2 regions of the Pseudomonas sp. FG29 genome follow, and region 2 is predicted to be linked to the other one. Evidence: predicted binding sites of a transcription regulator. Region 2 holds the regulator's gene; the other holds the start of a gene.

Region 1 (4,145 bases), on a different contig from region 2:
GCCAGCAACGTCTCGCGTGGCACGTCCACTTCTTTCTTGCAGGTGCTGCACAGCTTGCGCGCCAGGCGCTGGGCGATGATCAGGTTTACCGAGGTGGCGATGTTGAAGGACGGAACACCCATATTGCGCAGGCGCGTCAGGGTTTCCGCAGCACTGTTGGTGTGCAGGGTAGACATCACCATATGCCCGGTCTGGGCGGCCTTGACAGCGATGGAGGCGGTATCCAGGTCGCGGATCTCACCGACCATGATGATATCCGGATCCTGACGCAGGAAGGCGCGTAGCGCCTGGGTGAAATCCATGCCCTGCTTGGGGTTGACGTTGACCTGGTTGATGCCTTCGAGGTTGATCTCCACCGGGTCTTCGGCGGTGGAAATATTCACATCTGGCGTGTTTAGGATATTCAGGCCGGTATAGAGCGATACCGTCTTGCCCGAGCCAGTGGGGCCGGTGACCAGAATCATGCCCTGCGGTTGCTTGAGAGCATTCATATAGAGCTCTTTCTGCTCTTCCTCGTAGCCGAGGGCGTCGATACCCATTTGCGCGCTGGTAGGGTCGAGAATCCGCATCACGATCTTCTCGCCCCATAGGGTAGGCAGGGTGTTGACGCGAAAGTCGATGGCCTTGGTCTTGGATACGCGCATCTTGATTCGCCCATCCTGCGGCTTGCGCCGTTCGGAAATATCCAGCGCGGCCATTACCTTGAGGCGAGCGGAAATACGTGGCGCCAACTGGATCGGTGGGCGCGCCACCTCATGGAGGATGCCGTCGGTACGAAAACGGACGCGATAGGTCTTCTCATAGGGTTCGAAGTGCAGGTCGGAGGAGCCGCCCTTGATGGCATCCAGCAGCATCTTGTTGACGAAGCGCACCACTGGAGCATCGTCCGCATCGGCGCCTGCTTCGCCTATTGGCTTGTCGTCATTGACCGCCTCGACATCCAAACCGTCCAGATCGACGTCAGCCAGATCATCCATGCCGCTATTGGACGATTCGAAGAACTTGTCGATGGCATCGCCGAGTTTGTCGTCCTCGACCAGAATGGCCTCGGTATTGAGCCCGGTACTGAACTGAACGTCGGTGACAGCCTGGTGGTTGGTGGGGTCGGAAAGACCGACGAACAGTTTGTTGCCGCGCCGCCACAGCGGCAGCACGCGGTGCTGGCGCACCAGTTTCTCGCTGACCAGCTCACGCGGCTGGCTTTCCTTATCGATGGTGTTGAGGTCGAAGAACGCGACGCCGAATTGCTCGGACGCCAATTCCGCCAGGGCGCGACTCTTGACCAGCTTGTTCTGTACCAGATAGGTCACCAGTGACAGCTTGTTGCGCTGGGCTTGCTGCTGGGCTTGTTGGGCGGCTTTTTCGTCCAGTAGCCCGGTTTGCGCTAATTGCCTGGCCAGGCCGGAAAGAGAAATGCTGTCGTTCATCACGGGCTCCACACATAATCTTTGCCTTATAGCCCAGTTGCAGGGGCGCTGCCAAACCTCGCAATTGAAGGTGACAAAAAATGACAGTTAGTGGCGAGACTTGTGCTGGTCGGTGACTCTGGGAGCCGGGAAAGGCCTGTTACGGAGCGTGTTTGAGAGTTGGCACGTCCTGTGCTTTTGTGTCAGGTAGGTCAATGGGCCTATTCAATTTGGAGAAAAAAATGAAAGCTCAAATGCAAAAGGGTTTTACCCTTATCGAATTGATGATCGTGGTTGCCATCATCGGCATCTTGGCTGCCATCGCGATTCCTCAGTATCAAAATTATATCGCTCGTAGTCAGTTCTCCGAGTCCCATGCTTTGCTTGGCGGTGCTCGTACTGCTATCCAGGAACGCATTGATCAAGGAGAAGCATTCGCCGCTTCGACAGGCGCTGCTAACGCCACCACTAACGCTTTAGGCTTGCAGCTTACCGGTGAGTACGGTGCAGTAACAGCGCCGGCGTACAACGGGACTGACGGAAGCTATGTGCTGACTTATACTTTCGGCACTACTGGTGTTAATGCTAATCTTGCTAGTGACACCGTAACCTACACATACACTCGCGATACCGGCCTGTGGAACTGTGCAACTACGGTTCCTCAGCAGTATGCTAGCAAGTGCGGTGCTGCTGGTTCTTAACTGCTTGCGATTCAATTACGCCCCGCAATGCGGGGCGTTTTTATATGGGGTGATGTATTGAGAAGTACTTCTTCTTTTCTTTGGTTGATTGGTGTGGTTGTTTTTCCAAATATTGTATTTGGACTGCTTGCTTCTTATTTTGGGTTGGGTCGGCCTTATGTGAATTTTGATTATATATTTTGTGCTGTTGTTTTTTTTACTCCGTTGCGTTTTTTGTTTTATCCGTTGCTCTTGATTTGTGTTTTTGTGGACTCAATAGTCCTGGTTGGTCAGGTGTTTCCTTTTGTTAGGTTGCAAGATATAGCTTATCTTATGGGTTTTATCCCTGTCGCTGCTTTAGGTTGGCAGGTTTTGTTTTGTGTGCTGGTGGTGTTGTTGTTATTTGTGTTCTGGTTCTTTTTTCTTTCAGTTAGGCGTTCTACGTTATTAGGTTGTCTGGCGTTATTGAATTCTTCGTTGCTGTTCTATGTGTTTTCAGTGTACGGAGGAGATGTAGAACGCGGAAAGTTTTGGCGTGTGCCTGAAGGCGTTCCTGTTTCGAGTCAGGTTGTTTATTTTTATACATATCGCCAAGGTGCGTTTCTTGAGAAGTATTTCGAGGAAGGGCAGCCATTTGCCAAGGCAGCTTATAAAGGGGCCTCTGATGCGTGGTTTGATGTGGGTGCTGAGTTTCAAGATAAGGTCTTGCTTATTGTTAATGAGTCTTGGGGGGCTACTTCAAATCCTCTGATTTTTGAGCGCCTAATAAGTCCTCTTCTCGAGCTCAAGAATGTTGATGTGGTGGAGTCTGGTTCAAAAGATTTTGTAGGGGCCACCGTAGCTGGAGAGTTGAGAGAGTTGTGTCGCCTTCAGCCTAATCATTTTAACTTATCCAATGTTTCAGAAGGATTTGAAGGGTGCTTGCCTGGGTTTTTTAAAAGGCAGGGTTACGCCACGCACGCTGTGCATGGTGCGGTTGGGCTGATGTATGATCGTGTTCACTGGTATCCTCGGGTAGGTTTTGATGAAAGGGTTTTTTTCGAGAGTGGGTCGTGGAAAGAGCGCTGCTACTCCTTTCCCGGGGCGTGTGATCTTGAGTTGATGACGGTGCAACTCAAGCCTTTGTTGAATCGGAAGGGTAAGGATTTTATATATTGGCTAACGCTCAATACTCATTCGTTTTATGACTCTCGTGACTTGCGAGGTGATTTTTTTGACTGTGCCGAATATGGTGTTTTAGTTGGTGGTGAGGCTTGTAGAAATCTCAAGCTGCAAGCTCAGTTTTTTAAAGGCTTAGCAGGTTTACTTTCCGGTGTGACTTCAAAGCTTGATGTGATAGTTGTGGGTGATCACGCTCCGCCAATGTTTGATCAGCGGGAGAAGGACAAAATTTTTGTTGATTCTAAGGTTTCTTATATTAAGCTCAAGATTAGATAGGGTGTGAGTGCTGCTTGTTTGGTGGGTTTTATGTCTTGCTATATGGTTTTTTGATGGGCTATCTTTGGAATGTGGAGCTATTGGTTGGTCAGTTCGTTAAACTCTAGGGGCATGCATTTTTAGTTGATATCAAGTCATGCTCGCTTGGAGCTTAGTCAGTTGATCAGAAGCTATTAAATCGCCCTGCTTTGGTGTTTTTAATGTCGCAATTGCCTAGCGTCGGTCATCATATGCGCACCTATACTATATGTGCGAGCAAATATCGACGGGTCATCTATATATTTCATAACGTAAATAACGTCACCAGCGAGTAGCTCGGGTAGGGCAACGCGAAACCCGTGATCATTCTGCGTGATGCAGGAGTGGCAGGGGGATAGACTGCTCGCTAGGTAGACGGAGGTTTATCATAAATGATGCAGCTCTGGTCGAGTTGTTACGCTCGCGGCTAGATGGTTTTATGGCTATTTACGCTTTTGGTAGTCGCGTTCAGGGTACGGCGGACGAGCACAGTCACCTCGATCTGGCTGTGTTGGTGTAAAGCTATTTTGACCCGCTGGTGCTGTGGGCGTTAGCGAGCTAGGCGGCGGAGATTGCTGGCTGCCCGGTTGATCTGCTGGACTTG
Region 2 (4,145 bases):
ACCCTGAAGATCACCGGCGACACCGTGACCATCACGCAAACCGCCAGCGGCGACATCGACGTATTCACCTCGGTGGGCAACCTCGCCTATTACGAGCAGAAGCCGGCCGTGGACAAGGAGATCGTCAAAGCCTACGGCAAGACCATTCAGTACTTCGCCAGCAACGAGCGCATCGTTCTGATCGACCAGGCCAAGGTGATCCAGGAAGGCAACACCTTCGAAGGCGAGAAAATCGTCTATGACACCCGCCGCCAGATCGTCAATGCGGGCCGTGCCACCGGTAACAACGTGAGCATGCCGCGTCCGCGCATCGACATGGTCATCCAGCCGAAGAACAAACCTGCGGATCAGCAACAGTAATGGCTATTCTCAAAGCCCAGCATCTGGCCAAGAGCTACAAGGGTCGCCAGGTCGTACGCGACGTCAGCCTGAACATCGAAAGCGGCCAGATCGTGGGCCTGCTCGGCCCCAACGGCGCCGGCAAGACCACCTGCTTCTACATGATCGTCGGCCTGGTGCAGGCCGATCAGGGGCGCGTGCTGATCGATGATCTGGACGTCAGCCACCAGCCCATGCATGGCCGCGCCCGCGCGGGTATCGGCTACCTGCCCCAAGAAGCTTCGATCTTCCGCAAGCTGTCGGTGGCCGACAACATCATGGCCATTCTGGAAACGCGCAAGGATCTGGATCGCAGCGGCCGCCAGGCGGAACTGGAGAACCTGCTGCAGGAATTCCATATCCACCATATCGCCGACAGCCTGGGCATGAGCCTGTCTGGCGGTGAACGCCGCCGCGTGGAAATCGCTCGCGCCCTGGCCACCAATCCGAAGTTCATCCTGCTCGACGAACCCTTCGCCGGTGTCGACCCGATCTCGGTAGGCGATATCAAGCAGATCATCCATCACCTCAAGGCCAAGGGCATCGGCATTCTGATCACCGATCACAACGTGCGCGAAACCCTGGATATCTGCGAGACTGCTTACATCGTCAACGACGGGCAACTGATCGCAGAAGGCGATGCTCAGACCATCCTCGCCAACCAGACCGTGAAAGAGGTATACCTGGGCCACGAGTTCCGTCTGTAAATGACCTGCATTTACATGACAGGAATAGGACAGCCCCTAGGCAAATGAGCGTTTTTCAGGCATATAATTTGCTTCCTGGCGGCGCTTCGGCGCCCTGATGTGGAAGGCGTAACTCGCCAGTAAATTAAGGTCTGCAATGAAACCTTCGCTAGTCCTCAAGATGGGCCAGCAGCTGACGATGACACCGCAGCTGCAACAGGCTATCCGCCTCCTCCAACTGTCTACTCTGGATCTTCAGCAGGAGATCCAGGAGGCGCTGGAATCCAACCCCATGCTCGAGCGCCAGGAAGATGGCGACGACTTCGACAACAGCGACCCGATGGCCGATGGCGCCGAAAGCGCTGCCCCCGCGCCGAGCAAGGAAGAGAGCTACCAGGAAGCCACTCCGACGGTTGATAACCTGGAGGAAGGCGAGTGGGGCGAACGCATTCCCAACGAGCTGCCGGTCGACACTGCCTGGGAAGACATCTACCAGACCAGCGCCAGCAGCCTGCCCAGCAACGATGATGACGAGTGGGACTTCACCACCCGCACCTCCACTGGTGAAAGCCTGCACAGCCACCTGCTGTGGCAACTCAACCTCGCACCGATGTCGGACAAGGATCGGCTGATCGCCGCCACCCTGATCGACTGCATCAACAACGACGGCTACCTGGAGGAAACCCTCGAGGAAGTGGCCGAGTCCTTCGACCCCGAACTGGACATCGAACTCGATGAAGTCGAGGTCGTACTGCACCGCATCCAGCAATTCGAGCCAGCCGGCATCGGCGCCCGTGATCTGCGTGAATGCCTGCTCCTGCAACTCCGTCAGTTGCCTGCCAGCACGCCCTGGCTGACCGAAACCCAGCGTCTGGTCAGCGATCACCTGGAACTGCTCGGCAGCCGTGACTATGCCCAATTGATGCGCCGCACCAAGCTCAAGGAAGACGAGCTCAAGCAGGTCATCGACCTGATCCAGCGCCTCAACCCGCGCCCGGGTTCGCAGATCGAATCGAGCGAACCGGAATACGTGGTGCCGGACGTCATCGTGCGCAAGCACAACGACCGCTGGCTGGTGGAACTGAACCAAGAGGCCATGCCGCGTCTGCGCGTCAATGCGCAGTACGCCGGCTTCGTCAAACGCGCCGACTCCAGCGCCGACAACACCTTTATGCGCAACCAGTTGCAGGAAGCGCGCTGGTTCATCAAGAGTCTGCAGAGCCGCAACGAGACCCTGATGAAGGTGGCCACGCAGATCGTCGAACATCAACGCGGCTTCCTCGACTACGGTGACGAGGCCATGAAGCCCCTGGTGCTGCATGACATCGCCGAAGCGGTGGGCATGCACGAGTCGACCATCTCGCGCGTCACCACGCAGAAATTCATGCATACCCCACGTGGCATTTACGAGCTGAAATATTTCTTCTCCAGCCACGTCAGCACCTCCGAAGGCGGCGAATGCTCGTCCACCGCGATCCGCGCCATCATCAAAAAACTGGTCGCCGCAGAAAACGCGAAAAAGCCGTTGAGTGACAGCAAGATCGCTGGTTTACTGGAGGCACAAGGCATCCAGGTCGCCCGTCGGACAGTTGCCAAATACCGCGAGTCTCTCGGTATCGCACCATCCAGTGAACGCAAGCGCCTGATGTGAGCAAGCCAGACTGATCGCACACGCGAACAGGCCAAGGTGTTCCGGTGGTAGGTCGACTCATGACCTGCCTCTTACACAAGGCAACAAGGAGAAAGCGGTATGCAAGTCAACATCAGTGGACATCAGCTGGATGTGACCGACGCCCTGCGTGACTACATCGGCGAGAAACTCGGCCGACTGGAACGCCACTTCGACAAGATCACCAACGTTCAGGTGATCATGGAAGTCGAGAAGCTCAAGCAAAAGATCGAAGCCACCCTTCACGTTGCCGGCGGTGAGGTCGTCGCCAACGCTGAGCATACGGATATGTACGCCGCCATCGACCTGCTGGCCGACAAACTCGACCGTCAACTCATCAAGCACAAGGAAAAGCAGCTCGACCGCCTGCAAGGCGCTACAGCCCGCTGACATTTCCCCTCCATGATCCGACTTGAAAACATCCTGACCCCCGGCCGTTCCTTGGTGAACGTGCCGGGCGGCAGTAAGAAGCGCGTGCTCGAACAGATCGCCAGCCTGGTTGCTCGTGATCTTGCTGACCTGGATAACCAGGACATCTACGAAAGCCTCATTGCCCGCGAGAAACTCGGTTCTACCGGTTTCGGCAACGGTATCGCCATTCCCCATTGCCGCCTGGCTGGCTGCAGCGCCCCGATCAGTGCCCTGTTGCGCCTCGACACGGCCGTCGACTTCGACGCCATCGACGGTGCACCGGTCGATCTGCTGTTCGTGCTGCTGGTGCCAGAGGCTGCTACCGACGCGCACCTGGAACTCCTGCGCCAGATCGCCAGCATGCTCGACCGCCAGGACGTCCGCGAACGCCTGCGTCAGGCGCCGACCAGCGAGGCGCTCTATCAGGTCGTCGTGGACATCCAGAACGGTCAATAATCATGCGCCTGATCATCGTCAGCGGTCGCTCCGGCTCCGGCAAGAGCACCGCCCTCGATGTACTCGAAGACAACGGTTTCTACTGCATCGACAATCTGCCGGCGAGCCTGTTGCCAGAGCTGGCCGAGCGTTTTCTGCCGCACAGTGACCTGCTGCTGCCACAGGTTGCGGTGTCCATCGATGCACGCAACCTGCTGAGCCAGCTGCGCCGCTTTCCCGAGTTGCTCAGCGAGGTCAACAAGCGCGGCATCCGCTGTGAGGTGCTCTACCTCGACGCCGAAGACGACACCCTGCTCAAGCGCTTCTCGGAAACCCGCAGGCGTCATCCGCTAACCAACGAACATCGCTCGCTGGCCGAGGCCATCGCCTACGAGACGCAGTTGCTGGCGCCGATCATCGATCTCGCCGACCTGCGCATCGATACCACTCGCCTGAACCTCTACCAGTTGCGCGACGCGCTGAAGCTGCGCCTGCTAGGGCAGGCACAGACGGGGACGGCCTTTCTCGTCGAGTCCTTTGGCTTCAAACGTGGCATGCCCGTGGAC

The links. The regulator sigma-54, encoded in region 2, starts transcription at its own class of promoters, with help from an activator protein. The targets are predictions, from matches to a motif close to ANTGGCATNNANNTTGCTNT.
Region 1: the regulator sigma-54 is predicted to act here: its motif matches at 1,586-1,605, upstream of ACODS1_RS05695 (pilin).

What each region holds. Positions count from the first base shown of each region.
Region 1 is NZ_JBMDJU010000003.1:99,575-103,719, reverse strand. Features, by position in the region: gene pilB (type IV-A pilus assembly ATPase PilB) at 1-1,427, opposite strand, end outside; gene ACODS1_RS05695 (pilin) at 1,622-2,107, shown strand; gene ACODS1_RS05690 (sulfatase-like hydrolase/transferase) at 2,165-3,523, shown strand.
Region 2 is NZ_JBMDJU010000007.1:44,236-48,380, reverse strand. Features, by position in the region: gene lptA (lipopolysaccharide transport periplasmic protein LptA) at 1-360, shown strand, start outside; gene lptB (LPS export ABC transporter ATP-binding protein) at 360-1,085, shown strand; gene ACODS1_RS09930 (RNA polymerase factor sigma-54) at 1,222-2,715, shown strand; gene hpf (ribosome hibernation-promoting factor, HPF/YfiA family) at 2,815-3,123, shown strand; gene ptsN (PTS IIA-like nitrogen regulatory protein PtsN) at 3,136-3,600, shown strand; gene rapZ (RNase adapter RapZ) at 3,603-4,145, shown strand, end outside.